DNA from 4 places in the Pelosinus baikalensis genome. Region 2 is predicted to be linked to each of the others. Evidence: riboswitches for the same ligand, from Rfam matches in the RefSeq annotation. Region 2 holds a riboswitch; each other region holds the start of a gene.
The links. A riboswitch is a leader RNA that binds a small molecule or an ion and turns the genes downstream of it on or off. The one in region 2 is predicted to bind cyclic di-GMP.
Positions count from the first base shown of each region.

Region 1: linked by a shared signal. The riboswitch ahead of LMF89_RS23605 (porin) and the one ahead of LMF89_RS26130 (methyl-accepting chemotaxis protein) in region 2 are both predicted to bind cyclic di-GMP.
Region 3: linked by a shared signal. The riboswitch ahead of LMF89_RS20885 (HD-GYP domain-containing protein) and the one ahead of LMF89_RS26130 (methyl-accepting chemotaxis protein) in region 2 are both predicted to bind cyclic di-GMP.
Region 4: linked by a shared signal. The riboswitch ahead of LMF89_RS16110 (methyl-accepting chemotaxis protein) and the one ahead of LMF89_RS26130 (methyl-accepting chemotaxis protein) in region 2 are both predicted to bind cyclic di-GMP.

Region 1 is NZ_JAJHJB010000063.1:6,556-14,003, reverse strand. It holds partial or broken gene LMF89_RS26430 (transposase) at 204-629, shown strand; cyclic di-GMP riboswitch class I at 1,013-1,098, shown strand; gene LMF89_RS23605 (porin) at 1,291-2,745, shown strand; gene LMF89_RS23600 (nucleotide sugar dehydrogenase) at 2,774-4,096, shown strand; gene LMF89_RS23595 (polysaccharide deacetylase family protein) at 4,115-6,766, shown strand; gene LMF89_RS23590 (glycosyltransferase family 2 protein) at 6,883-7,448, shown strand, end outside.
Region 2 is NZ_JAJHJB010000002.1:299,370-306,817, reverse strand. It holds gene LMF89_RS02920 (YibE/F family protein) at 1-1,023, shown strand, start outside; cyclic di-GMP riboswitch class I at 1,100-1,185, shown strand; gene LMF89_RS26130 (methyl-accepting chemotaxis protein) at 1,268-2,974, shown strand; gene LMF89_RS02910 (GGDEF domain-containing response regulator) at 3,307-4,287, shown strand; gene LMF89_RS02905 (chemotaxis protein CheA) at 4,307-6,943, shown strand; gene LMF89_RS02900 (chemotaxis protein CheW) at 6,940-7,368, shown strand; gene LMF89_RS02895 (methyl-accepting chemotaxis protein) at 7,395-7,448, shown strand, end outside.
Region 3 is NZ_JAJHJB010000041.1:18,914-26,361, reverse strand. It holds gene LMF89_RS20900 (FeoB small GTPase domain-containing protein) at 1-370, shown strand, start outside; gene LMF89_RS20895 (nucleoside recognition domain-containing protein) at 367-1,770, shown strand; gene LMF89_RS25935 (hypothetical protein) at 1,863-1,988, opposite strand; gene LMF89_RS20890 (metal-dependent transcriptional regulator) at 1,985-2,413, opposite strand; cyclic di-GMP riboswitch class I at 2,584-2,670, shown strand; gene LMF89_RS20885 (HD-GYP domain-containing protein) at 2,791-3,858, shown strand; gene LMF89_RS20880 (phosphate acyltransferase) at 3,926-4,828, opposite strand; gene buk (butyrate kinase) at 4,873-5,961, opposite strand; gene LMF89_RS20870 (diaminopimelate decarboxylase family protein) at 6,289-7,448, opposite strand, start outside.
Region 4 is NZ_JAJHJB010000024.1:26,125-33,572, forward strand. It holds gene LMF89_RS16085 (LysR family transcriptional regulator) at 1-161, opposite strand, end outside; gene nifS (cysteine desulfurase NifS) at 382-1,587, shown strand; gene LMF89_RS16095 (SDR family oxidoreductase) at 1,654-2,247, shown strand; gene LMF89_RS25850 (hypothetical protein) at 2,277-2,411, shown strand; gene LMF89_RS16100 (nitroreductase family protein) at 2,534-3,091, shown strand; gene LMF89_RS16105 (DnaJ family domain-containing protein) at 4,318-4,635, shown strand; cyclic di-GMP riboswitch class I at 4,834-4,919, shown strand; gene LMF89_RS16110 (methyl-accepting chemotaxis protein) at 5,065-7,086, shown strand.

The DNA of each region.
Region 1 (7,448 bases), on a different contig from region 2:
AAAAGGTGTAAAATTTATTTATGCGAATAAAAAATTTAACACAAACGAATTATACAACTTTCGGAAACTTTTATCAATTAAAACTTCCATTGGATATCGAATACATCATTCCAAATGACGACTCTGTTAGGCTACTGGAACAAATTGTGGAGGAGATGGATTTAATAGGAATTTACCAGTCTTATTCCCGTTTTAGGAATCATCGACTTAAAAAATACACTCAATATCTTCATATCGCCGGGAATCGAAATAGTTTTTCAAAAACAGATCTTGACGCAACGTTTATGCGGATGAAAGAGGATTCAATGAAAAATGGTCAATTAAAACCGGCATACAATATTCATTTCGGCGTAGATTCTGAATATGTTGTGTGGATAATAGCTGGCCCGCAGCTGCCTTTAGAGGAACGAAGCAAACATTTTGAAGTCTCAAAACTATTTCAGCAAAAACGAGAAGAATCCTTAAATCGAATACAAAGGGAAGAAGGGAAAATACTCCGGATGAACCGCAGCATCCAATCGGAAGGAGCTTTTGGAGAAGTGAAAGCAGATATGGGCTTCCGAAGATTTCTTGGTCGTAGGAAGCAAAATATTTTGGCAAAAAGTATCTTGGTTAGGACTCGCACTTAATGTGAATAAACTGCATAATAAAATACAAAGTGGCAGATGCGGGTCCTATTTGCATCCGTTGAAAGTAGCTTAAAACCAGAAAAAGGGCACACAAAAATTTGAGGAAAATGTTCCTCTATTTTCGTGTGCCCTTTTTATTCCAGATAATACTATCTTCAATTTTAAAAGAGAATTGCTAATGCGACAGCCTCTTTTTTGATTAAGAATTAGGATATTTAAAATCCTCGAAAGCGTTCCACTACTAATCGCGATTTAAGATAAAATGCTAGAAAAGATTTTAAACTTATTACCATTTATTTTGTAATAATAATGCTTGGCAACAATAATATATTTATGGTAATATATCAATGCTCTCTTGGAGTTTGGTTTGATAAGTAAAATAATAATGAAAAAGGCAAACTTATTGAAAGGTAAGGACGCAAAGCCATGGGTCTACATACATTTTGTATATGACTGCCAGGTTGCAATTGCAACTTGGCAGTTTTTTGTTGTAAATATAAATAATATTAGATTAAAAATTCTATGATTATGAAGTTCTAACAAAAGGTAATAAATGGTAAAATGATACGAATGATCATATTCAGAGTAGCTACATAGTGGAAGAAATAGGTACTGATCGCGGTTTATTATGATACATTTTATCAGGATGGTGAATTATTGAGTGAAAAAAAATTTAATATTACTATTTGCCATGGCAGCAGTAATTAGTACATCTACAGGGAATCCCTTTGATGGTGAGTGGATGGGAAACGTGGTATATGCTTCAAACCAGCTTGATAGTGCTTCTACTGAAAAGTTCAAGGCTGACTTTGCTTATGAAATGGCACAAATTACAGCAACAATTGTATCCGCACCAACCACAAATGTTGAAAATTTTAAGATTGAATTTGCAGATGCAACATCTAGGTCAACAGCAAAAGTAATGCAAATTATACCTAACGCCCAAAGAACTGAGTTTGCCTACGAAATGGAACAGATTAGACGTAAGATAATTGATAATCCAAACTTGAATATTGAAGAAGCCAAAGCCGGATTTGTAGATGGAATTGCACAACTTACAGTAAAAATCATAACGCATGTAGATAGCAGCACAATTGATACTGAGCAAAAAACAACATTTCTACGGAATAATGCTGATATTGAATCAAAAACAATAAGTAAGGTGAATGATACTGTTGCTGATCAAAAAGCAATCCTTAATACAGGTTATATTGATCAGGAAACATACACAGCCCTCATAGATGAGTTGATGCATATAGGACAGCGTAGTAATCGCTCGGACAACAAGGTGAAGTTTGACGGTGAAATTCGTTATCATTATGCATTTAACAGTGGGTCTGAACGCTGGAAGCGAGATTCTTCTGGAATTCGTATGTATCTTAGAGCTGATGCTGCACTTAATAAGGATTGGCGTGCTTATGGTATTTTGGAAAGTAAAAAGAATTTAGTGCATTATAATAATGAATTCAAACTTTCACGTTTATATGTGGTGGGAAAGGTTGGCACATCCACAGTGAAAGCAGGATCTTTTGGATATCTAATGGCAGAAGGAAATATTTATGATAGCGGCTTTGATGGTATCCGAGTTGATTTTGAGGGATCAGTAAAATACACATTGAGCTACGGAGAAACCAATGATACAAAAGACACAGCGATTGCCACAGCACGGTATGAGGATTTTGATTATAATCTGGAAGCTGGCATGTATCATTATCAGACGGATGACAGTAATCAAAATACAATCTGGACTCTTGGTGGAAATTATAATTTTAGTAATTTTAGCGTAGGAACGATGGTCTTGAGTTCCAGCCTGAAGGATCGGAATGGGAATGACAACGGCTATGTATTAAGCCTTAACTATGGTGATTTAAAATCATGGAGAGCGGGAACCTATGAAATATTTGCCAAATATTACAATCAGTCCAGAGGAACATATATTGCCCATGGGATGAATGGCATAGGAGGTTCAATGCAGGGGTTTAAGGGCTATGGAGTGGGAATGAATTATGCACTCAAAGAAAATCTTGTTGCAGGTATAGAATATTACAGATTATCAGATAAAATTTCTAAGGATAAAGGTGATACTTGGTGGAGTCAATTAACGTATTATTTCTAAATAAATACGCAGGTGAGATGAAATAAGGATGGAAATATTTGAAAGAATTCGGACAAAAAAAGATTTCTTAGCAGTTGTCGGGCTTGGATATGTAGGTTTACCAGTTGCTGTTGCTTTTGCTGAGAAAGTTAAAACCCTGGGAGTTGATATTAATCAAGAAAAGATTGATATTTACAAAAAGGGAATTGATCCTACCAATGAAATTGGCGATGAAGAAATTCAACGTACAACTTTGGAATTTACCAGTGATCCAACGAGGCTAAAAGAAGCTAAGGTTATCATTGTCGCTGTGCCGACACCTGTCAATGGAGATAAGACACCCAATCTGGCACCGATTATCAATGCCAGCAAAATGATAGGGGAAAATTTATCTCAAGGCACTATTGTTGTTTTTGAATCCACAGTGTATCCAGGAGTTACAGAAGATATTTGTGCTCCTATTTTAGAAAAAGAGTCGGGTTTGCTATGTGGCGAAGATTTTAAAATCGGCTATTCGCCGGAGCGAATTAATCCTGGGGATCGAGTACATACGCTTAAAAACATTCAAAAAATTGTAGCAGGAATGGACGAAGAAACACTGGAGATTATTGCGGCTGTTTATGAGCTGATTATTCATGCAGGTGTTTATAAAGCGCCCAGCATTAAAGTTGCAGAAGCGACAAAATTGGCTGAAAATGCCCAAAGGGATATTAACATCGCCTTTATGAATGAATTGGCAATGGCCTTTGATCGTATGGGGATCAATACCAAAGAGGTTATTGATGCCATGAATACCAAATGGAATGCTTTAGGTTTTTATCCAGGATTAGTAGGCGGTCATTGTATTGGAGTCGATCCGTATTATTTTATTTATCAGGCTGAAATGCTGGGGTACCACTCGCAGATTATTGCCGCTGGCAGAACAGTCAATGATAATATGGCGATTTTCGTCACTGACAACATTATAAAAAAAATGATTCAATCTAATATAAATGTCAAGAAATCTAATATTTATATTATGGGTATCACTTTCAAAGAAAATTGTCCGGATATGCGCAATTCAAAAGCGGTAGATGTTTGTAAGCACCTTGCTACCTATGGAATCAAAGTAAATGTGGTAGACCCTATTGCCGACAAAACAGAGTTTAGACAAGAGTTTGATATGGAATTAGTAGACATAAAAGATGTTCGAAATGCTGATTGTCTGGTCTTTTTAGTAGCGCATCAACAATTTAAGAATTTGCGGACGACAGACTTGAGAAAGTTATTTAAACAGCCAAGATTACAAACAAAATATGTCTTTATTGATATCAAGAATATATTTGACCAAAAAGCCATAGAAGAAGAGGGATATTCTTACTGGAGTCTTTAATTATAAGGGGTGATATACGTGAAAAATAAGATAATAGTATCATCACTGGTTCTATTTATCGGTGCTTGCCTCATCGGGATATTTTTCTTTAAAGACTTTTTTATAGCGCCGACAGGCGGCGACTATTGTAACATTACGGATATAGAAAGTTCTTATAATGCTGAGGCAGAAATTGCACAAGCATTAGCTAAAATGAAAAGTAGTCAAGACAAAGCAACTGTAATCATGCGTAGCAATAGTGGCCAGCGTCGGATTGCTATAACTTTTGATGGGCTAACAGATGGCACTAGCATGCAGCAAATTTTAGACCTATTAAAAAAACATAATGTGAAAGCAACATTTTTTGTAGATGGGATGCAGACTGCCGAAGATCCGCAAACCGTTGTAAATATCAAAAAAGCAGGGCATAAAATAGAAAACTATTCACTTTTAGGCATTAGTAAAATGGAAACTCTACCTGTAGAAAGAGTAGTAAAAGATTTCAGCCGGGCACAAAAAATCATCAAAGTGATCACAGATCAAGAGCCAAATCTTTTAAAATGCAATGATACCAACTATACGGATCAATTATTACAAGCAGCAAAGGCCTGTGGTTTTAATAGTGTGGTGAAAAGTGATGTTTTTTTGAATGTGAAACAAATGAATTCTCTTTTGGCAGCGGACACTTTTGTCGGCAAGCTTAAACCAGGAAGCATCCTTTCCGTTAAACTAAAACCCAATACTGAAAAGATTGTAAATGAATCAGGAAAAACGGATTTACGACCGGCGATTGACAAGCAGCCTGGATTAAAAGAGCTGCCGCAAGAGGCAAACTTGGGAGAAAAGGAAACTATCGCTGCGGTAGAAAGACTTTTAATTGCTATTAGCAAGGCAAATTATACTACGGCCTATGTAGAAGATTTCGCAGCTGACAGCAGTATGCAAAATCCAGTAAAAACGACTTTTTTTCAAAATAGTATAAACAACGTTAAAGAAAGTATTCACTACTCGTTTTTTATAAAAATAGCTTCTTTCCTACAAGAAGAATTTACGTCTTTATTTATTGGCCGAACAGCTTATGCGGCAGAGAGTGTAAATAGCGAGGTACAAGAAATAAAAGTGATTTCAACCACAGAGCCGGCTCTTTCTTATACCTTCGGGGGATTAGCAAATGAAACAGTGGTCAATGATGTACTCACAAGGTTACATCGTCTAGGCATTAAAGCGACCTTCTTTGTAGCAGAAGTAGAGATGAAAAAGTACCCTGAAACACTGCGAAGAATCATTGAAAATGGACACGAAATTGGTATTGCGATCAGACCTAAGGATGGGGAGACTGCTGATGAGACGCGCAGTACAATTCTGCGTGATAGTAAGAAACTGCAAGAACAGTTTGGGGTGGCTACGAACTTGGTAAAACAGCCATGGGGCGCCGTATCGGATACAACTAAAGAAGTGATTTTTAGTTTGGGCTATAAATTGATTGGTCAATCTGTCAATGTTGTCCAAAACAAACATAAAGATTACACTTCGGCAAATCAAGTGATGGCGGAAATTTTCGGAAAATCCATGTTGTCTTTAGCACGGGGACAAATTGTACACTTCAGAATGGATTATTATGCTAATGATCGATTGGTTGGCGATTTGGCTGAAATAATCAAGCAACGCAAAGTGGATAACATTGCCTATGCAACATTTTATGATAATCCTGCCAATAATTTATCGAATGACTCTCAGTATACGATTAAGCCGGTAGGAGAAATTCTGAATAATACTAGATTTATTTATCGATACCCGGTCGACCTGACAACTGTTTCTGCACATCTAAAAAATGATGGATCTGAGCAAATGATTGATACACACAATTTTCTGGCAGAAGCCTCTAAACGCTATATCGGAAACAGGGATGTTAATGACAATAACAATATGCTAGGTTTCTCAAAAATGGACACTCGTCGTCTTGATAAGAGTGGATTGATACACACAAAAGACAATGTTATTTTCATTACCTTCGACGACTGGGGGACGGATGCGTCAGTCAATAAAATACTATATGTCTTGCGCAAGCATAATGTACCGGCAACATTTTTTATTCTCACCCACAATGTAGTAAATAACCCAAATCTGCTTCGAACGATTGCTATGCAAGGTCATAATATTGGAGATCATTCTGACAAACATAAACCTATGGTAGTTCGGGATCCAAAAACAGGTAAGCAAGTCAATACTCAGGATAAAGAAGAGTACATTCAGGAGCTTGCTACATCCTATCAAAAATTATTAACTATTACAGGAGATGTAAACGTTAATGGTAAACCAATGTTAACCAAATTTTTTCGCCCGCCAACGCTGGCAATCAGCAAGATGGGAATTGAGGTGCTGTTTGAAACTGGTTACGAATTTATTGTTTCCGGTTCGTGCAACACAAATGATTATAGAGCAAAAAATGTTCCTCAACTTGAAAAAATAATTGAAGATGGAGTATATACAGAAAATGGGGAAGTAAGAAAAGGCGCTATTTTGGTTCTGCATATGTTAGATAGTGCTGCGTACACTGCAATAGCTTTAGATATACTGCTGACTGCAAATGAGGCCAAAGCAGATTCTGATCCTTCCAAATTTAAAGTCGGCAGGTTATCAGACTACTTAATTGATGGCTATTCGCAAATCAGCCGAAAATCACTGAAATGAAATAATAATGATCATGTTTAATGCAGCAAAAGTATAAATTATCATAATGACATGATAAAAGTGATTGATTATATGCTGCTCTAATCAGCAGCGTAGAAATGGCAAGGAAGTGGATGATGGATAAGATAAAAACAGAAGAGGATATTTTACTTGTTGCCAAACCTGATCGCAGGCTGATTTCTAAAGTACCTGATAAAGAAAAATTGCGTACGAATATAGATAGACGCCGCGTAAAGGGAAATGAGGACCCCAACGATATTTCAACTCTTGTAGAAAATGAAAAAATGGGCAGACGCTACTTGGTGAATTATGATGTCTCAATCCGATATGTTTCTAATGGAAAAGAAGTAACATGTCTCGGGAAAGGCGTTGATATATCGACTACCGGTATGTTGCTGGAAGTTGCTCCGGAAGTGGCTCAAGGCTTGAGCCTGGCATCACAAATCAAACTGAAGTTTGTCATATCGCCCGGCTCGATGCCGGAAGGTTATGAGATGAAAGTTGATATTGCCGCCCATTATATCCGCTTTGACAAAAATGCAGAAGGGAAAACCTTGTGTGGAGTGGAATTTATCGAGTCACTTGCCCAGTATGCAACAAAGAAGAAAAATTGGTATATGCTTTCCGCTGCCTCATTTTTTCTATTCTTTATTACTGCCTGCATTCTTCTGATGAGGGCAGA
Region 2 (7,448 bases):
ATTGAGTATGTGAATGGTGTAGTGCTGTCGATACAATCACTGGATGTAGCACCCAATAAAAAAGTGGGTATCAGCAGTAAAAGTTTAGTTACAATCCTGCTCACATCAGGGGCAGAGTCCGGCAAGCAAGTGCAAAGCATTAACTATATTACGAATCAACCTTTATTTGATATTAATCCCAGCCCTGGTGATAAAATTATTCTTGCAGTGAGTGATGTGCAAAATGAAAAACAGTATCATATTGCGGATTATAATCGTCTTTTTCCCACGTATATTCTAGTTGGTCTTTTTATTTTATCCTTATTAATTCTAGGGAAGACCATAGGCATCAAAACTATTTTTGTTATTTGCTTTTCAGTAGTTATTATTCTTAAAGGTATGATTCCCTTGATCTTAAATTACCATTGGAACTTTATCATTGCCACGATGCTTGTTTGCGCAGTGATTACAGCCATTACTCAAATTACCATTAGTGGCTGGAACTCAAAGACCTGGGGTGCTATTTTAGGAACCGTTGGTGGCGTATTGATTGCCGGTGTATTAGCCGCTATCTCCATTTCTTGGATGCATCTGACGGGGTTAGATAGTGAAGAAGCAATGATGCTAAAGGTTACGACCCTCACCTTTATGAACTTCCAAGAAGTATTATTTGCAGGCATTATTTTAGGATCATTAGGTGCTGTTATGGATGTTACCATATCCATTGCATCGACTCAATATGAAATCAAACAGTCCTGTCCTCATTATGGATTTAGAGAAATATTCAACTCGGGTATCAATGTTGGACGCGATGTTATGGGAACTATGGCAAATACCTTGATCCTGGCTTATACAGGCAGCTCTTTGCCGCTGGTATTTTTGATCGCATCACAAGATAATGTGTCTTTCATGCGCATTATGAATTTGAATATTGTTGCAACAGAAATTACAAGGGCTCTCACGGGAAGTATCGGACTTATTTGCTCTATACCGTTAACGGCTGTTATTACAGCTTTTCTTTTGAGTCGAAAACATAGTAAATAATTATATATCCCTAACGTTCTAAAAAGTTTGGCATATGTTGACAGTTTATGTAATATAATGTAATATTAAATGGAAAAATATATTGTGGCAAACTTATCCAAAGATAAGGACGCAAAGCCGTGGGTCTAAGGGAAGATATCCTATGATTGCCAGGTTGCCGATTCAATGTAGAATTGTAATTAGCACCAGCGTATCTTAGACTGGTGCTATATTTTTTACATTTTACATATTTCAGGAGGTTTACGTGAAGCTAAAGGTTAAGGGGAAAATACTTGCAATCATTTTAATAATATCAATGGCAACACTTTTAGTTGGTTCTATCGGATATTATTATATAAACACAATGAGTAACGAAATGAAAATTATGTATAGTGAAAATCTGTTGTCGATTAAAAGGCTAAATGAGACTCGACATAATTTTAGAGCCGTCCATGGAATGATTCTGGAAATGATTTTTGGTAATCTTGATAAAGCAAGAGAAGATGTCTTGGTCACTCAGATGAAATCGTTGTCGACGGAAACAGACCAAACATTAAAGGCATATGAAAGCCAAAATTTGGGGTCCTTCGAACGGGAAAAGTTAGTAGTGCTAAAAGAAGCAATCGGTCAATATCGAACAGAGCGTCAAAAAGCTATCGAATTATCTCAGCAAGGGCGCAAGCAGGAAGCATATGCTTACTTCACCCAGCAGGCAGCCGGCAAACTGGAAATTGTCAATTCAACTCTTAAAGAGTTAGCTGACTTCATGTCAGATAAAAGTGAAAAGGCGAATCGTAAGGGACAAGAGTATGCTGGATTTGCGGGAATCGTTATTTTCACATTAACAGGATTTTTTGTTCTACTCTGCCTGTTCTTAGGTTGGAGATTATCCAATGCAATTGCCAGAAGGCTAAAATCCGTTTGCATGTTTCTAAATGAGATCGAAAAAGGAAATCTTGGGGTAGAGAGTATTAATGTGGTAGACCAGGATGAAATTGGTGATATTGGGGTCGGATTAAATAGCATGGCTAGCAGCTTGCAGCGTTTGGTACGCCAGGTAGCATCTTCATCTGAGCAAGTTGCTGCCTCGTCAGAAGAGCTGACAGCAAGCGCAGAGCAATCGGCTCAAGCTACGAATCAAGTAGCAGCGACGATTAGTGAAGTAGCCCAAGGAGCTGAACAGCAGGCAAGTGCAGTGAATGTTACGACTGTTGTAGTACAGCAGCTTTCTGCAGGCATTGAGAAAGTTGCCGAGAATTCAGCGATCATAAGTGGCGTATCCGATCAAACCTCTAAAGCTACCCAAGATGGTACACAAGCCGTAAATGCGGCAATTAGTCAGATGGAAATCGTAGAGAAAACGGTGACTAAGTCAGCTCAAGTGGTGACGAGATTGGGAGAACGATCCAAAGAAATTGGACAGATTGTCGATACGATATCCGGAATTTCTGCTCAAACCAACCTTCTGGCGCTAAATGCTGCTATTGAAGCGGCACGAGCAGGTGAACATGGCAGGGGCTTTGCTGTTGTTGCGGAGGAAGTTCGTAAGTTGGCAGAGCAATCCCAAGAAGCAGCCAAGAAAATTGCCAATTTAATTACGGAAACCCAGTCGGATACCGAAGAAGCAGTGGTTGCGATGACGGAAGGCAGCCATGAGGTTAATGTAGGAGCACAAGTGGTTAATACCGCAGGGCAAGCTTTTAGGGATATATCAGCACTCATTGACCAATTAACGATGCATATAAAAGAGACTTCAACTTCTATTGAAGAAATGGCGTCTGGCAGTAAGCGAATTGTGGAATCGGTACACGACATTGATACGATTAGTCAAGAAACGGTTGGCAGGACACAAACCGTTTCTGCCGCCACAGAAGAGCAGTCGGCATCTATGGAAGAAATTGCTGCATCCAGCCAAGCATTAGCTAAAATGGCAGAAGAACTTCAAGGGATTGTTAGACAATTTAGAATGTAGAAAATCATACTGAATATAAAAAACCTTTCTATAATACATAAAAAGACCCTACAGGGGAGACTTTTTTAGTGTCTGCTCTGTAGGGGACATTTTATATTAGAGAGGTTTTTATTATTTACTCATGGACACTTGTGATTACATGTTAAGTTATAATCGTCAAACCAAAATAGCAAGAAAGTGGAAGCATGATTTCCTTGATTTTTTGACTAAATCTCTTTAGAGTAGAAGGCAAGGTAAATCTAATAAGATCTAGCGGAGTAAGGCGAATCATTATATAGTAGTAAAATAGCAGTATAGAGCCGAAGATAATTTTAAAAATAAGGTGAGGTCAAATGAAAGTATTAATCATTGATGATGAAAAAAGCATTCGCACCATCCTTTCAGAAATGGTACAGCAATGGGGATATGAAGTGATCCTTGCTGCTGATGGTGAAAGTGGATGGAAGATATTCCAGATTATTAATGAGCCTGTTATTGTGCTCTTAGACTGGATTATGCCCGGTATAGATGGGGTGGAGCTATGTAAGAGGATAAAACAAGGCGCAAAAACGTCCCATACGTATGTCATTATGCTAACAGCAAGAAAAAGCGATATAGAAGATATGGTTATTGGCTTTGATGCTGGAGCGGATGATTTTTTGACTAAGCCAATTGATCCAAGAGAACTGAGTTGCCGATTATCCGTTGGCAGCCGTATTTTAAGTTATCAATATGAATTAGAGCAACGCAATGCTGCCTTATACGAGACTACACGAGTGATGGAAAATATTATGAGGGAGTTACAGACTGTAAATGGAAAGTTAAAAGATCTTTCCATGGAAGATGAAGTTACAGGTATCGCCAATAGACGATGTTTGGAAAACTATTTGGCTAAAGAGTGGTGGCACGCATTGCGAGAGAAAAAAATAATGACATTTATCATGATTGATGTGGACTATTTCAAGCTTTATAATGATACCTATGGACATCTGGCAGGAGATGAATGCCTAAAAAAGGTTGCAGCAGTATTGGATCATAGTGTGAAACGCAATTCAGATATAAAGGCACGTTATGGCGGTGAAGAATTTGCAGTTGTTTTGTATGCTACGGATTATGCTGGAGGAAAAAAGATCGCTGAAAAAATCAGGTTAGCTGTTGAAGAGTTGCAGATACCTCATAGTGCTTCTGCAATTAATCTCTATGTTACTATTAGTTTAGGCGTTGCCACAATGATACCAGATCCCGATTCCTCTTATGAGATGTTGATCAAGAAAGCCGATGATGCTTTATATCGGGCGAAACGTGAAGGCAGAAATAGATGGATTGCTGTTTGACTTAGGAAGAGGTGGTAGCATGCTAAAGGATGAAAAACTGATTCAAGAATTTGTTGTAGAAGCGAAAGAACATGTAGAAAAGATAGAGTCAGGACTGCTGTCCTTTGAACAAAAAGAGTATGATGAAAATGTGATCAATGCAATTTTTCGCTCGGCGCATAATATTAAAGGGACAGCAGGTTTTTTTGGTTTTCAAAAAATCGTTGAATTATCTCATGCCATGGAAAGTGTACTTGGAAAGATACGGAGCAGGGAACTTGCTCTAATACTTGACATCGTGGATGCATTATTAATGGCTAATGATGAGCTGCGGGAATTATTAGATCACATCGCTATAAGTGAAGAACGAGACATTGCTTCTTTGGTAAAAAGGCTGCAGCATATTTATATAAGTGGTAAAGATGCTCAGCTGATTGAAAGATTAGATGCTGCGGATGAGACCTTCATTCCTCAAATACCCCAGAAAACAGCAGCAAAGAATCACAGGGATGATGCCAATAACAAGATGATTAGTGAATTGGGAAAGAAAGGTCATAAAATATATAAATATGTGCATGAAATTGATTCTCAACAGATTGATGTAGAGCGATTTTCTATCAATATGTCAAAGAGTATTCAGTCCATTGGAACCATCTTGAACAGTTATATTCGAAACAAGAATTTTTTAAAAGAAGAGAATTTTTCTGGGCAAGAAATAGTATTTTTGTTTAGTACTGTGCTGGAAAAAGAACTGGCGGTAATGGCAATTGGTGCCAATGCAAGAGATATTGAGGAGCTTTCCATTGCCACTCAAAGTGCAGAAATTTTTCAACTATTATCGGAAATAGAAGAAAAGTCAGCTTATCCTAAAGATGAGAATTTACTTAAGAGCAAGCAGAAGGCTTTAGAGTTTTCAGAAGAAAAAATTAAAAATGATTTGGCTGAAGAACGTATTAAAGTGGATGTTGCTTTACTTAATAATCTAGTAAATTTGTCTAGTGAGATGGTACTGGCAAGAAATCAATTACTGCGATTATTAGAAGCACATGTGGACGGGATACCGGGTATTCGGCCTGTTTTACAAAAGATTGATCATACCACCACCGAAATGCAAGAAAAGATTATGCGTACCCGGATGCAGCCGATCTCCATTTTATTTCATTCCATTCCACGTTTAGTACGTGATTTGTCAAAGAAATTGGGGAAAAGCCTTACACTGAAAATGGAAGGCAAGGAAGTGGAAATGGATAAATCTATTCTGGAAGGATTGATCGATCCATTTACCCATCTGATACGTAATGCATTAGATCATGGCATAGAAAAGCCTGAGATGCGAAAGGCTTTAGGGAAAGATCCTACTGCAATGATCGAGATAAAAGCTCGGCACGAAGGTGGCCGAGTGATTATCGATATCATGGATGATGGAGCAGGGATTGATGTGGAGAAGGTTAGGCAGCAAGCTTTGCAAAAAGGGCTGGTTGGGCAGGATGAAGCAATGGATATCAGTGAAAGTAAAATGGCAGAATTAGTCTTTTCACCAGGCTTTTCAACCGTCTCCCAGGTAAGTGATATTTCAGGTCGGGGCGTAGGTTTGGATGTGGTCCGATCGAATATTGAAAAATTTGGCGGTACTGTAGAGCTGCATACCTTGAAAGGAAAAGGAACGACTTTTCGCTTGCTGCTGCCTTTAACCTTAGCAATTATACCTTCTCTCATTTTAGCAGTTGGCAAGCATAGCTTTGCTTTACCTCAGGCTCATTTACAGGAAATTGTGCGAATCGCAGATGGACAAGAGACAGGGAGATTGCAGTGGATTCAAGGGCAAAGAGTACTGCAGCTGCGTGGGAAATTAGTTCCCATTGTTCACCTTGCAGATGTGATTGGTTTGGAAAAAAACTTCCAAGTATCAAGCCCTATTACACGAATTCTGATTATAAAAATTGCCAGAAGAACCTTTGGTATCATTGTTGATGCCATTCATGGTCAGGAAGAACTTTTAGTAAAGCCCATGCCTAATCATTTAAAAGAAGTAAAAGTGTATTCAGGAGTAACGATCTTAGGTGATGGCAGTATTGCCATGGTTCTAGATGTTGACGGGATTGCCAGTATGGGGAAATTGGTGTTTTCCGAAGAAGGGGTGGAAAGTTCTCAATCGGAAATGGTATCATTAGATAATCAAATACAAGAGATGCAGAATTTATTGCTATTTCAATGTTCCGGACCAGAGATCTTTGGCCTGCATTTGTCCATGATCGCAAGGGTTAACGAAATTAGCCCTCACCAGATCGAAGAAATTGGGAATAAACAATACTATAATTCTCAAGGTAATATCATGCAATTAATCCGATTGGAACAGTATCTGCCAGTTGTTTCTAAAGAACAATCAGGTGAGAAAATGTATGTGATTACACCTAAAGGGAATAACCTTTCCTTGGGTCTTCTGGTAAGAGCAATAAAGGATACAGTACAAGTGGACTCCTTGATGGTAGAAGAGGATATTCAAGGAAAAGGACTATTAGGATCGACGATCATCAATGAAAAAATCGTACTGTTAGTGGATTTGCATGAAGTCTTTGAGATGAGTGTTCCGGAACAGTATGCCCAATTGAAATTTGATAAGGCAGACGTATTGAAAAAAGTGGCAGATGTGCAAGTTGTAAGAGGAGAATTTTCATGACAGGAAAAATTTTGACCTTCTATCTTGCTGGTAGTTTGTGTGGCATCAATATAGCTTTTGCTAAAGAAATTAATCGAAATGTCAAATATACGGCTGTTCCAGGGGGGGCATCCCACGTAGTAGGTCTTTTGAATTTGCGTGGACAAGTAGTGACTTTGTTTGACTTAACCCAGATATTACATTTAAATCAGAAACAAGAAGATAAGAAAACGAAATGTATGATTCTAAAAGGGCTTTTTCAGGGAGATCATGTAGGATTTTTTATTGATAAGCTAGCAGAAGTGATTGATATAACACCCGATATGTGCGAATTACCACCAGCAAATATAAAGAATCTGCAAGGACGATTTATATCGGAAATAGTAAAGTTTAATAAAGAAATTATTTTAATTCTAGATATAAATAAAATATTTGATGCGATATAAATGGAACATGGGAAGGAGAAAATGGCATGAAGTGGTTTAATAACTTAAATATTGGTAGAAAACTAATGATTAGTTTTATG
Region 3 (7,448 bases), on a different contig from region 2:
CAATCTGATTGATGAAGCAGAAAAGAAAAATATTAAGATCGATATCTCTGCTTTGCAAAAAGATTTAGGTGTACCAGTTGTTGCCACTGCTGCCCGTAATGGAAAAGGTCTCGACATCCTGCGTCAAAAGCTATATGAAATGTCTACAGGACTTTGCACCGTAGCCCCCAGGCAAATTAACTATTCTTCTGAAGTAGAAAATGCCATTCAACAACTTCTACCAAAAGTCTCAAGGTTAATCGGATCGAATCTCAACCCTCGTTGGGTCGCACTGCGGTTATTAGATGGAGATGAAGCGTTTATCAACAGCATCAGTCAATATCTTGATTTTGATCTGCATTCGACACGCTTACAGGAGGTTGCTGTATGAGTGCTGCTATAAAACCTATGATCACCCTAGAGGAAATATGCACTGAGGCGGAAAAAATCCGCCTTAGTAATCCCAACTTAGGTGATAAAATTGTATCTGATATTTATAAAAATGCCGAAATGATAGCAGGGCCAGCCGTAAGTAAAAATTCCACTAATTCATGCAGCTGGGATCATAAACTTGACGATATCTTAACTTCCCGATTATTTGGTTATCCTATCATGTTTACTTTACTTAGCATCATCTTCTGGATTACGATTGCAGGGGCAAACGTTCCTTCGCAAATGATTGCCGACACGCTTTTTGCATTTCAGGATCAGCTTTTAATCTGGTTTGAATTAGCAGGAACCCCCTCTTGGTTAACTGGTATATTAGTCTTAGGTATGTTTCGAAGTCTCGCTTGGGTTATCGCGGTTATGCTGCCACCTATGGCAATCTTCTTTCCCTTGTTCACACTGCTAGAAGATTTAGGATATTTGCCAAGAGTCGCCTTTAATCTTGATAATATGTTTAAGAAATGCCGTGCTTGCGGCAAACAAATTCTCACCATGTGCATGGGGTTTGGCTGTAATGCTGCTGGCGTCGTTTCCTGCCGTATCATTGATTCTCCTCGTGAACGATTAATTGCTGTGCTGACTAACAACTTTGTACCATGCAATGGACGATTTCCTACCTTGATTGCGATCGCCACTATTTTTATGGGCGGCATGGTGGTATCAGAATTACAAACTGCAGTAGCCTCACTAGTAGTAACAAGCTTAGTTGTGTTAGGAATTTTTATAACTTTTACTGTATCTTGGGCTTTATCACACACACTGCTAAAGGGAGAAGCTTCTTCTATGGTCTTAGAGCTGCCTCCTTACCGCAAACCCCAATTAGGCGCTATTTTTTACCGTTCTCTCATTGATCGCACGATCTTCGTCCTAAAACGGGCAATTATCATGGCAGCACCAGCAGGTGCCATTACCTGGCTGCTTGCCAATATTTACATAGGCGAAATAAGCATCATTGGTCATTTAGCAGCTTGGCTGCAGCCTTTTGCTTACGCCATTGGCCTAGACGGTTTTATTCTTTTAGCCTTCATCCTAGGTCTGCCTGCTAATGAAATCGTTATGCCAATTCTTCTCATGTGCTATTTATCAACTGGTCAAATGATGAAATATGGCACCTTAGAGGAATTACGGGATATACTTATCAATAATAACTGGACTTGGTTAACTGCTGTCTGCACAATGCTCTTTTGCCTGCTTCACTGGCCTTGCACCACAACCTTGCTATCCGCTTATAAAGAAACAGGCAGTAAAAAGTGGACCTTTTTGACTTTTCTGATTCCTACTATCATTGCGTTCACGGTATGCTTTTTAGTAGCTCAGTCAGCACGATTGCTCAACTTAGTATAGAGAATGCATGGTCATTACAGACAGAAAGCAGGCTGCTGTGAACTAAATTTAGCAGCCTGCTTTAGTTTTAGTAAGGAGTACTACTCATTATTTCATCTTGCTGACACTGCATATCGATAACGCTTTGCCCTATCTTTACGAGTAAAGTCAGCAATTGTCCCATCGAATGATTGTTGGTGGGCTGCACTAATTTTAGCAATGTTAGAATAGTTAATCATTCCTCTTCCTTCTCTTCTTGATTCATCACGTGCTCTAAAAAAATATTATAACATTCAGTATGATTTTGCATAAATTTTACGAGCAATTGAATCGATTTGATCGTTTGTTTAGAAAGATAATGCTCCATAGCCTCTGCTTCTGCTGCTATATCACAATCAGCACAAATCAAAGTGAGAAATTCCTGCAATATCTTATTTCTCTCGACTAAGAAGTTTCCCGTTTTTTTTCCTTTATCAGTCAGATCAATAATACCGTAGCGTTGATAATTTATATATTGTCCAGCTTTTAATTTGCGTAACGCTTTACTTACAGAGGGCAGCGATACATTCAATTTTCGGCTTATATCGGTAACCCGCACAATATCATTATATAAAGAAAAGCGATATAATTCTTCTAAATAATCTTCCAAACTGGGTGATAGCATAACAGCCGCCTCCCGTACGTTAGAAACCCACTATTTACTTCTATGATGATATCGTAAAAAATATACCAATCTCTAAAATTATTTTTATTTTTCTTCAAATTACGACATAATTCGCCCTTTTCATGTGGTATTATTTTGTTTTAATACTACAATTATTCTTATTTTCTTAAATTATATATTGGCAAACTTACTGAAAGGTAAGGACGCAAAGCTATAGGGTCTAAGGATTTACAATCTATGATCGCCACGCTGCATATGATGAAAAGCTTAACTGCCTCATATCTGCGGTTAAGTTTTTTTTGTGTGATTTCTCTCCCTCGTATATACTAGGTAAAGCATGTATTACTGATTTTTTTGAAAATAAAGGAGCTCTCATTTTGCGACAGATTAGGTTAACGGAAGTACACCCAGGTATGATATTAGCACGAAACCTTTACAGCAGAAAAGGACATATCTTGCTTGCTTCAGGAGTCAGGCTAACGGAAGTCTATCTTCACAAGTTACGAAGGTTGAAAGTAAAAACGCTCTTTATTCACGACGAAAGATATGCAGATATCGCGATTCCAGAATATTTATCTATAGAAACTCAGCAACGAGCCTTCTCTATATTAAGTTCCACTATGGAAAAAATTCATAATAAAGAAGCCTTTGCCATAGACTCCATCAGTTCTATTGCCTCTGATATCGTTGAAGAATTAATTATTCAACCCTCCATAAGCATCCAATTAACTGGAATTGCAACTCATGATGACTATACCTTAGATCACTCCTTAAATTGTGCTATTTATGCTGCTTTATTGGCTCATTCTTGTAGTTTTTCCATTCCCCAAATCAAAGAAATCACCTGTGGTGCCCTACTTCATGATGTCGGCAAAATGAACGTCGATAAAAAAATCATCAATAAACCGGATCGCTTAACGGAAAAAGAATTTGGCATTATTAAGCAGCATCCACAATCTGGATTTAATTTATTGGTAAAAAAACGCTGGGAATTATCAAGCCTTGTTGCTCACATGGCATGGCAGCATCACGAAAAAATAGATGGTACAGGATATCCGCGAGGACTTCAGGGCGAAGAAATTCTAAATTATGCCCGTTTATTGGCAATTACCGACGTGTATGAAGCGATTACAGGGTGCCGTCCATACCGTAAAGCTATGAATTTGGAAGAGGCATATGATATTATTCATTCTGGTTTAGGAACTGCTTTTGACGAGCATTTCGGCAAAATATTCTTATCTAAGATGGCTTTGTATTTTCCAGGAATGGAGGTCTTGCTAAATACAGGGGAAAAGGCTATTGTAGTCTCTTTATTGGAAAATACCCCTCGCCAGCCGATGATCCGTCTTATTGCCTACCCTGATGGAACCGCCTATTCTCCACCTATAGAAATTAACCTAGCAGAAAATGCCCATCTTTCCATTGTAAGCGCATCCCATATCTAACGATATAAATAGAGGGAATCCTTGTGTCCATCAAGGATTCCCTCTATTTATATCGTTTTTTCACATTCTACCCTAACGGCTTGACCAGACAAGCTAAGGCAATGGAATTCATCTTTCCCTCTGGTGTCTCAGATCGTGAAGTCATGACAATGGGGTGTGTTGCCCCTAGGACAATACCTGCCATTTTACTTTTAGCAAAATAAATCAGAGACTTTCCTAATGCATTACCAGTCTCAATATTAGGTACCATGATTAGATCAACATTACCTGCTATTTTACTGTCAATCCCTTTGTACTGGGCTGCTTTCTGACTTACTGCCACATCAAGGGCAATCGGTCCTTCTATCAGACTAGCAGGTAAATCTCCATTGCTTCTCATCTCTACTAAAATCTTAGCATCTAACGTGGCAGGCATTTTTTCATTGACTACTTCATTGGCCGTCAACAATGCTACATTAGGAACCACGATCCCCATTCCATGCAGTGCCAATATTGCATTCACCAAGATCTGCTTCTTTTCAAATAAGGTAGGAGCAATATTCATACCTCCATCAGTAATAAATAAAAGCTTTTTCTGACCGGGAACCTCAAAAGCACCTAAATGACTTAATAGCCTTCCAGTACGCAGTCCTTCCCCTTTATGCAATACTGCTCGCAGAAAATCACTACTATTTACTAATCCCTTCATCAGTACTTGAGCTTGACCGTTCTTTACTAAGGAAACAGCTTGCACTATTGCCTTCCCACTGTTTGCCTCATGCAGAATTGGCGTGTCGACAGATAAGCCAACCTCTTCCATTAAAGGCGCAATGAGAGCAGCATCTCCTACTAAAACAGCCTCGGCAATCCCCGCGTCTTGGGCAAGTTTAACGGCCGCCAAGACTCCTTTGTCCTGTGCTACAGCAACACTAATCCTTATTAGGGAACGAGTTTTAAGTTCAGCCATGATTTCATGATAATTAGAATACAAAGGACAACCTCCTAAAAGACCAATATCAGAACTGTTTATTTCATTTATACTGAATACATCTGTACTTCTTCTTCGCCTCGAATTACTCTTAAAGTTCCAAATGCCAATGCTTCTAATTCTTCTTCCCCTGGTATTACAATTACAGGAGCAATAAACTGCACTCGGCTTTTAATAGCGTTAACAATGGGTTCTGAATGAGCAATTCCCCCAGTGAGAATAATACACTCCACTTGACCTGATAATACCGTAGCCATACCTCCAATTTCTTTTGCTACTTGGTAGGAAAGAGCTTCCAATACTAAGCTAGCCTCCCTATTTCCATGAGCGGCCATAGAAAAAGCTTCCCGAATATCAGCGGTACCAAGATACGCATACATTCCACCTTTATGATTAAGCACTTCTTTTAATTCATCAAAGGTATAGACACCAGAAAAAGCAAGCCTTAAAAACTGTCCTACCGGCAGCCCGCCGCAACGATCGGGTGAAAGAGGTCCTTCCTCTTTCGGATTATTAACATCAATCATTCTTCCCAGTTTGTGAGGTGTTACAGAAATTCCTGTCCCCAAATGAGCCACAATCAGATTCATCTCTTCATATTTTTTGCCTAATTGTTTAGCTACTTTACGAGCTACGGCTTTCGTATTTAAAGCATGAGACAGGCTAATTCTTGGCAAATCAGGTAAACCGGATATCCTTGCCACAGGTTCCATCTCATCCACAGAAACTGGATCTACAATATAGGAAGGAATTTTTAAAAATTCGGCTAACCCATAAGCCATTACAGCACCTAAATTAGAAGCATGTTCACCTCTTTTAGCTTCTCTTAAATCATTCACCATCTCTTGGGTAATTTCATAGGTTCCACCTTTAAGAGGCTTTAATATCCCCCCGCGCGCTGCAACCGCATTAAATGTAGAAAGATCAATCTTTTCTACTGCTAATTGTTGTAAAATAATTCGTAAACGATACTCATACTGATCTAACAATTTCACAAATGGGCTGGTATCATCAGCAAAATGTTCCACAGTCCTTTTGATAAGCAGCGTTTCTCCATCATATACAGCAAATTTTGTAGAAGTTGCTCCAGGGTTAATCACTAAGATTCTCTCTTTTAACAGGCAATTATCAACCATAATTCCCCTCCAGATACTATATAAATATCTCAACATTCAGACTTCTTTCTCACTATTTATTTCCTTATTCTTTCAGAATATCCTGCTTACTAACTATATTCTCTATATATACTTTTTAGAAATTAGAAAAACGCTACGTGCCCTTTTACAACATATAAAACAATCGAACCACAAAGTCGCAAAGGACACAAAGGGCGCATCAACGGCATTGCGTCTTTGTGGTTCATAATATCTTATATTTTTTCACTTACAAAATTTATAAATTCTAGTATATGATGCTAAAATAAAGAGCAGACAGGTATACCTGTCTACTCTAAACATCATTCTTTATTTTTTGGTTGCCGCAGCCAAATTCATTTCACATTTTTCAAAATCCAAAGTCGTAAAGTAATCTTCAATTGTTTCTGCACGACGAATCATCTTAACTGCTCCATCAGCTGTTAACAGCAATTCAGCAGAACGTAATTTACCATTATAATTAAAACCCATTGCATGTCCATGAGCACCTGCATCATGCATCACAACAATGTCACCAATGTCAATACGCGGCAAGTTGCGGTCAATGGCAAATTTATCATTATTCTCACATAAAGAACCTGTCACATCATACACATGATCAAGAGGCAGAGCTTCTTTTCCTGCAACCGTAATATGATGATAGGAACCATACAAGCCAGGGCGCATCAAGTTTGCCATACATGCATCAAGTCCTACATAATTTTTATAAATCTCTTTTTTATGAAGCACAGTAGAAACCAGATATCCATAAGGGCCTGTAACCATTCTGCCACATTCCATGGTGATTTTTAAAGGATGCAGTCCATTAGCCACAATCTTTTCTTCATAAACTTTACGTACACCTTGACTGACAGCATCTAGATCTACAGCCTGCTGTTCAGGACGATAAGGAATGCCAATCCCACCACCCAAATCAATCATCTCAATGCGAATCCCTAGTTTTTGATATACTTCAACTACCAAATCAAACATCATTGCTGCCGTAGCCACAAAACTGTCAGGATTTAACTCGTTGGAAATTACCATGGTATGCAAAGCAAAGCGTTTTACCCCTTTACTTTGGATGATTTTATATGCCTCAAAAATTTGTTTTCTGGTTAAGCCATATTTGGCTTCTTCCGGATAACCGATAATATCGTTTCCGCCTTCCAGCAAAGGACCTGGATTATAGCGAAAAGAAATTAATTCAGGTAAGCCTACATGTTTTTCTAAATATTCAATATGGCTAATATCATCAAGATTAATAATAGCTCCTAAGTCTTTGGCTGCCTGATACTCTTCGGCAGGAGTATCATTAGACGAAAAAATAATGTCTTCTCCCACAATTTTAGATTGCTTGGATAAAATGAGTTCGGGTAAAGAACTGCAATCAGCACCAACGCCTTCTTCCTGCAGTATTTTTAAGATATGTGGATTAGGAGTAGCCTTTACAGCAAAATACTCTTTAAATCCTGGTGCCCAGGAAAAAG
Region 4 (7,448 bases), on a different contig from region 2:
CGGCTGCCGCCTCTTTCAATTAACTGAACTCCCAGTTCGGTTTCAAACAGTTTAAGTTGCTGGCTAAGCGGTGGTTGAGCCATGTGTAAGTTTTTGGCAGCCCTAGTGATTTGCCCTTCTTCTGCGACTGCAAGGAAATATTGAAGTTTTCTAATATCCATCAAAAAAAACCTCCTCTTACCGAACTTCATATTTATTCTCATATGATATAAAGACTTTTTTTGTATTATACATATGGAATTCGTTTGAGTATATTATATATAAACTCTCAAACATAGTCAAAAAGAGTGGTATAGGGTGGAATTTATGTGACTGTGATTTCTATGACAGTCCTTAACCATTAAAAGGTTAAGTTAAAAATTACAAAGGAGATGAGTGAAGATGGAAAAAATTTATTTTGATCATGCAGCTACTACGCCGATTGATAGTGAAGTGGCAAAAATAGTGTTAGAGTATACAGCACAGAAATATGGTAACCCCAACAGTATTCATTCTTTTGGCCGTGAAGCTCGTAAGGCAGTGGAAGAAGCCAGAGAAAGTGTGGCTTCTTTACTGGGAGCTGATAAGAGTGAGATCTTTTTTACCAGTGGTGGCACTGAATCGGATAATCTTGCCTTGAAGGGAGTCGCTCTGGCTAATCGTAAGAAAGGTAATCATATTATCACTACGGCTATTGAGCATTACGCAGTACTACGTTCCTGTGAAGAGCTAGAAAAGCAAGGTTTCCTTGTTACATATCTACCTGTAGATGAAAATGCAATGGTTCGAATAGAGGATGTAAAAAATGCGATTACTGACAAGACCATACTAATTAGCGTAATGTTTGCCAACAATGAAGTTGGTACGATTCAACCCATAAAAGAAATAGGCCAACTTGCGAAGGAAAAAGATATATATTTTCATACTGATGCCGTACAGGCTGTAGGTAGTTGTCCTATTGATGTGAATGAATATCATATAGATTTGCTCAGTTTATCCGGGCATAAATTATATGGGCCTAAAGGTGTTGGGGCTGTTTATATACGCAAGGGTATAAAAATCGGAGCATTACAAGATGGTGGTTCTCAAGAACATAAATTAAGAGCTGGCACTGAAAATGTGTCTGGTATCGTTGGTTTAGGAAAAGCGGCTGAAATAGCCAGACGTGAAATGGTTGGGAGAATTGCTTATGTTACGACATTGCGCGATAAACTTATTAAGGGAATTCAGGACAAAATCCCGGACAGTAAATTAAATGGTCATGATGAAAGGCGCTTACCTGGTAATGTTAATTTTTGCTTTTCGTATATTGAAGGAGAATCGCTGCTTTTAAATCTTGATTTAAAAGGGATAGCGGCTTCTACTGGATCGGCATGTGCATCCGGCTCGCTTGATCCTTCTCATGTATTGCTGGCGATGGGCCTTTCACATGAAACAGCACAAGGCTCTCTTCGCCTATCGTTAGGATGCGGCAATACAGAAGCGGATGTTGAATATTGTTTAGAAATATTGTCCCAGATCGTTGAGCGATTGCGGAGCATGTCACCACTAAGTGCAACAACGAACTTGTTACTCAATAATCCGTGTAATCAATACTATAATCATTAATTGAAGCATTTCGGAAGAGGTGGTTGTTGATTATGATGAATACTGTTATAAAGGCGGATGCCTGAAATGACACTAAGCCGAATTCGTAGTTTTGACGGTGCTGTCGCAATTATTACCGGTGGAGGATCAGCAACCGGAGCATCACTTGATCAGGAATTGGCAAGAAGGGGGTGTGAAATCGTTCTCGCTGATTACCCAATAGATGGAGTGAAACAAGTCGCAACTGAAATCCAGGCTGCGGGAGGAACCGCAACTGCGGCAGAAATTGATGTTACTGATTCTTGGAATGTCGAAGCTTTGATTTATGCAACGATCAGACGAACTGGCCGATTAGACTATATGTTCAATTACGCGGGTACTGGTTTGTGCAGTACGGCTTTTGGCCGGAAAATTGAAGATTGGGATACAATGATAGAGAGAAATCTTCGTGGCATCATATATGGGGTCCGGGCAGCGTATCAGGTTATGCTGGTTCAAGGATTCGGACATATTGTCAACATTGCCCCAATCATTGACGTATTCCCTGTATCAGAAAATAAGAGTTACGCTATTACAAGGCATGCCATTATCGGATTTTCAAATGCAATGAGGTTAGAAGCTGCTTCGGCAGGAATCCGCATAAGGCTCTCTGCCCGGATTTTATTGGGACTTCCGCTGTAGATCAGGATACGAAATATAGTAGAAGAATTATGAAATTTTCGCCACAGCAATTAAACGCGAAAAAAACAATAGAACCGGCTAAATCAGGGCCATCGGAGGTTTTTGCTGTCAAAGTGTTAGACGCAATTGCCAGGAATGAAGCAATCATTGTTACTTCTGAATAAGCTAAACCGTTTATTGGATTAAGCGATTTTCTTAGCTTTCCACAGTCATTAATAGCAGGGAAACACTCATGCATACTGAAAAACAAAATGGGTGAAATTCGAAATGGAGGAAGAGGATAAGGATGAATGAGATATTAAAAATAATTAAGAGCCGGAGAAGCATAAGAAGCTTTACCGAGCAGCAAATCAAGGAGGAAGATTTACAAGCTATACTGGAAGCCGGACAATATGCACCAAACGGAATCGGCAACCAGCCCTGGCATTTTATTGTTGTCCAGAACAAAGAACTGCTTGAAGCACTAAGTAGCGCCTCCAAGCAAGTCGCCAAGAATCACGAATTAGGATTCTTCAGAAATCTAGCCAATACCAAAGAGTTTAATGCATTTTATGGAGCTCCGACAGTAGTGATTGTTGCGGGCGATGAACAAACTCAGTGCTCGCTAGCAGATTGTGCCGCAGCAACCCAAAACATGTTGCTTGCAGCGGAAGCCCTTGGCTTAGGTGCTTGCTGGATTAATTTTGGCCTTTTTATCTTTGATGGTGAGGAAAGTGCGCATTATAAGCAGCTTTTGAAAGTTCCTGAAGGATTCAGACCTTTCTATTCAGTGGCGCTGGGCTATAGAAAAGGCGAGGTACCTAAGGCTGCACAAAGAAAAGAGCAAGTTGTAATTTTCATATGATATTGCAAACTAGTTAAGTTAATGGCATGAGGAGGAAGATATTTTTAGATTCCGACAATAATATTCGATAAACATGAGAGGCATGTGTTTATTCTGCCGGCTCCAGAAAGAAGATTCGCCTTCTTATAAAAAATCTCGCCACCTTTCTGGCAGCAACTCCCGAGTAGGTGGGGTCATTCTTGCTAATAAATGTAAGTAAGGAGGAAGAAGCCTGAGATATTCTGGGAAAGCTTTACTCTCGAAGCAAATGCCGCCGGATATTTTTGCGCAAAAAGTGCTGGATGCCGTTCGCCAGAAACGAGGTAATTATTGCTATACCGAGTCGCAATAAACTATTCTGGTGGTTTGACCGTCTATTTCCCGAATGGAATTTACGGTTGACGCAAAAGAAAGTGGCCGAATATTTCCGGTAGGGATAGTAAACTATACTCTCTTCATCCGCTCCGTTCAGCCAGCGTTGTATCCTGCCGGGAGCTGTTTATAAACCTCCCTACCCCTACAAAGAATCTGAAAGATTGATTGCAACAGTAAATAAAATAATAGAGATGGCTGCCAAGAAGAATATCATCATTGTATATATCTAGCCGGTATATGGCTACTGAACGAAACTGTTACCGCTTTCATATTATTGGGGGGAGCTATGGTTGTTACTGGGGTTTATTTGACCAACAAGTTTAAGGTTGTTGTCATTAGTTCCCAATCTAATTAGATGTGCAGTAGTCAATATGTATCAGTTCCCAGTATAAGCGGGATTTTTAGCTAGAGCTGCTCTTGTGCAAGAGCCAAATCATCCGGTTTATCGTTCGTGGCGACATATTCGTAAGTATGGGGGACGTCCATTGAAAGAGGACTGATATACTAACATGCAAATGTTTTGTTGGCTCCGAGCTGAATTGATGGCGAACTTCGGCTAGGCAACAACTCCCTAGGGCCTACCGAGTAGTAGGGGGAATGACTGGATAAATGTCGATTATATAGCAACAAAAAGCTCCGCTCAGCCTGTTCAGGCAATAGAAATGTTCAACTCCAATCATATTAAGCATGAAAAATATTGATATGGCCATTGAGGAGACGTTTAACAATAAAGGTAGATTTATCTCAGTGTTTTAGCAAGTCAAGTAGTGGTAAATCAATCATTATTGCCAGCACAGAGGGTAACTAATCTATACCTAGTTATGATGATATAAAGATCGGATTAAATATCAAAAGGAAGGGACTGGTGGAAAGTGAATGACGGAATTAACAAGATTATAGAGCAAAATATTAAAAGGGCAATGAAACAGGGAGCATTCAACGATTTACCCGGCCAGGGCAAACCTTTGCAACTTACTGATCTCACGTTTGTTCCTCCGGAACAGCGTGGAGCATTTTTGGTTATGCAGAATTCAGGCTCGTTGCCGCCGGAAATGGAGTTGCGCAAAGAAATTACCAGTTTGGAAGAAGAGTTGCAAACTGCTGCTGGGGAAGAAAAAGCTGTTATACAGAAAAAGCTTACGGAAAAGAAAATGTTTTATGACGTTCTGATGGAACGAAGAAAACGCTAGAAATTGAAATAAACGGTTAGTTTTTCAAGATACTGATTAGATGGGTAGCTTCTCTTATTGACATAACGATAAAATATGTTACAATTTCAAGTTATCATTTTTCATAGGGACAAGGAACCTGTCTTGTGTCCCTATACGCTGCATTTCTACGTTCATTGACGAAACAGGTTATAGGGTGTAGAATAGACAATATCGAAAAGAATATTTTGGCAAACCAATTGAAAAGTTGGGACGCAAAGCTATGGGTCTAAAGACGAGTTGTCTATGATTGCCAGGTTGCTAGTGAATCATAAATTAAGTGAATCGTGATGAGTTAATTAGCACTTGCCTTGGGCGGGTGCTATTTTTTATGGCGGGATAGGTAGGTTCAATATAGTAAGTTGGCAATTTTGAAGATAAGTGAAAAATGGATGGGGGAGAATTTTTTTTATGAATTTGCTTACATGGGTGAAGAAAAGTATTCAGGTAAAGGTTACAGCTGTTTTAGTAATTGGGCTATTAGTAACATTAAGCATTCTAGGAGTATGTAATTTCTACAATGCAAAAAGTATATTGGTTTCAGATGCTGAGGAGGATCTTGTCCATCGAGCAAATGCCTATGCTGAAGACATTGGGACGTGGAAAGATACTCGTGAAATTGAGGTTTCCATATTGGCAACGAATCAAAGTGTTGTTAACGGAGATACGCAGGGGGCACTTGCTTATTTAAAAGAAGAGACCAAACGAAATCCTATTTATTCACGGTTTTGGCTTGTAGATGCAAAGGGGCAATCCATTCATACATCAGGGGATAGAACAAATATCGCTGATCGTGAATATTTTAAACAGGTCATGTCAACTGGCAAAGCGACAACTACCGATCCAATTATTTCTAAGGCTGATGGTAAATTGGTGGTATCTGTGGTTGCGCCAATCAAAAAGAATAACCAGATTATAGGGGCTCTTGGCGGTACAGTGCCTATTGATGCTCTCATTTCACGTATTAATCAAATTAAGGTTGCACAAAGTGGTTATGCCTACGTAATTCAGGGTGATGGTTTAACCATCATTCATCCTGATAAAGACCAAATAATGAAGACAAATATATTAAAGGATCCTAATGCAAATGATCAACTTAAAAATGTAATTAATAAAATGGTAAATGCAGAAACCGGAACTGGTAATTACGTAGACGAGGGCATTACGAAGTACATTGCTTTCGCTCCTATTCCTGGAACTCATTGGAGCTTGGGGATCAATGTACCGGAACAAGAAATTCTTGTAAAATTGGCCCCCTTTCTAAGAGCCTCCTTTATTACAATCGGTTTGATTCTTATTGCTGCTTGTGGTTTTGGTATTCTGGTTTCAAGGAATATAACAAAGCCGATTATAAGAATGAATAAAGCAATTGAAAAAATGGCAGAAGGTGACTTAACCTTACAAGTAGCTGCTCTAGGTATGACGGCAGCACAGAGTGCCGATGGTAAAGACGAATTAGATGCAATGGAGATCCATTTTGATACTATGGTAAAAAAAATACGCAGTTTGGTTCAACAAATTGCTACTTCAGCAGAACTGGTAGCAGCATCTTCCGAGGAACTTACGGCAAGCGCAGAACAATCTTCTGTAGCTGCCAATCAAATAGCTGAAACGATAACGGAAGTATCTTCAGGCAGTACGTTTCAAATGCAAGCAGTAGATGTTGCAGAGGATGCTGTTGAAAAGATGTCTGCTAGTATACAACAGGTAGCTGCTCACTCTGGTAATGTAGCAGCTACTGCTGAAAAGACTGCGCTTGCTGCTCAAGATGGTGGTAAGGCAATAGAAGATACTACGAAACAGATGGAGAATATTGAGAAAACAGTAATGAACTCAGCTCAGGTAGTCGAGAAACTTGGCAATCGTTCAAAAGAGATTGGTCAAATTGTGGATACCATTGCTGGAATTGCTGGTCAAACAAATCTCCTTGCATTGAATGCTGCAATCGAGGCAGCACGTGCTGGTGAACAGGGCAGAGGGTTCGCTGTGGTAGCGGAAGAAGTTCGAAAACTAGCTGAACAATCTCAGGACGCAGCAAAACATATTGCAGTACTAATTGGTGAAATTCAAGGTGATACTGAAAAAGCAGTTAACGTAATGGCCGAGGGGACGAATGAAGTCAAGCGAGGTTCAGAAGTAGTTCATATTGCAGGCAAGGCTTTCGGGGAGATATTGAAATTAATTGAACAGGTTTCCAATCAAATCCGAGATATTTCTGCTGCAATTCAGCAGGTAGCAGGTGGCAGTGAGCAAATTGTTTCCTCAATTAAAGAAATCGACAGAATCAATGGTGAGACAACAGGGTATACCCAGACTGTTTCTGCCTCAGCCCAAGAGCAGTCTGCATCAATGGAAGAGATTGCTGCCTCTAGTGAAGCTTTATCTAAAATGTCTGAGGAACTTCGCTCTATTATAGCCCAATTTAAAGTATAAATGCTTCCTTCAAACTACTCATAATCTACCTTGTTAGTAGATTATGGGTAGATTCTCTTTATATTTTGAAATGAAAATTAAATATGGAAAGATTAGGGTTAGATTTTTTATGTGGACACGAACCTATCTCGTGTCCCATTGAAAAGGGATTCACCCCTTGGCTATATGAGGCTGACTAATAGTAATGTCTGCAGATGTTGTAGATTTTTGTCTAAACATATGATATAATTATGTCAATAGCAAGGGCGCTGTTTTCTTATTTAAGAAAAAACAGCGTCTTTTTAGTTTAATTCAGCAAGAAAGGAAGGGGGGAAAGATTTATTTGAAATAAGAAGTTACATGAATGTCTTTATAAATTTTTT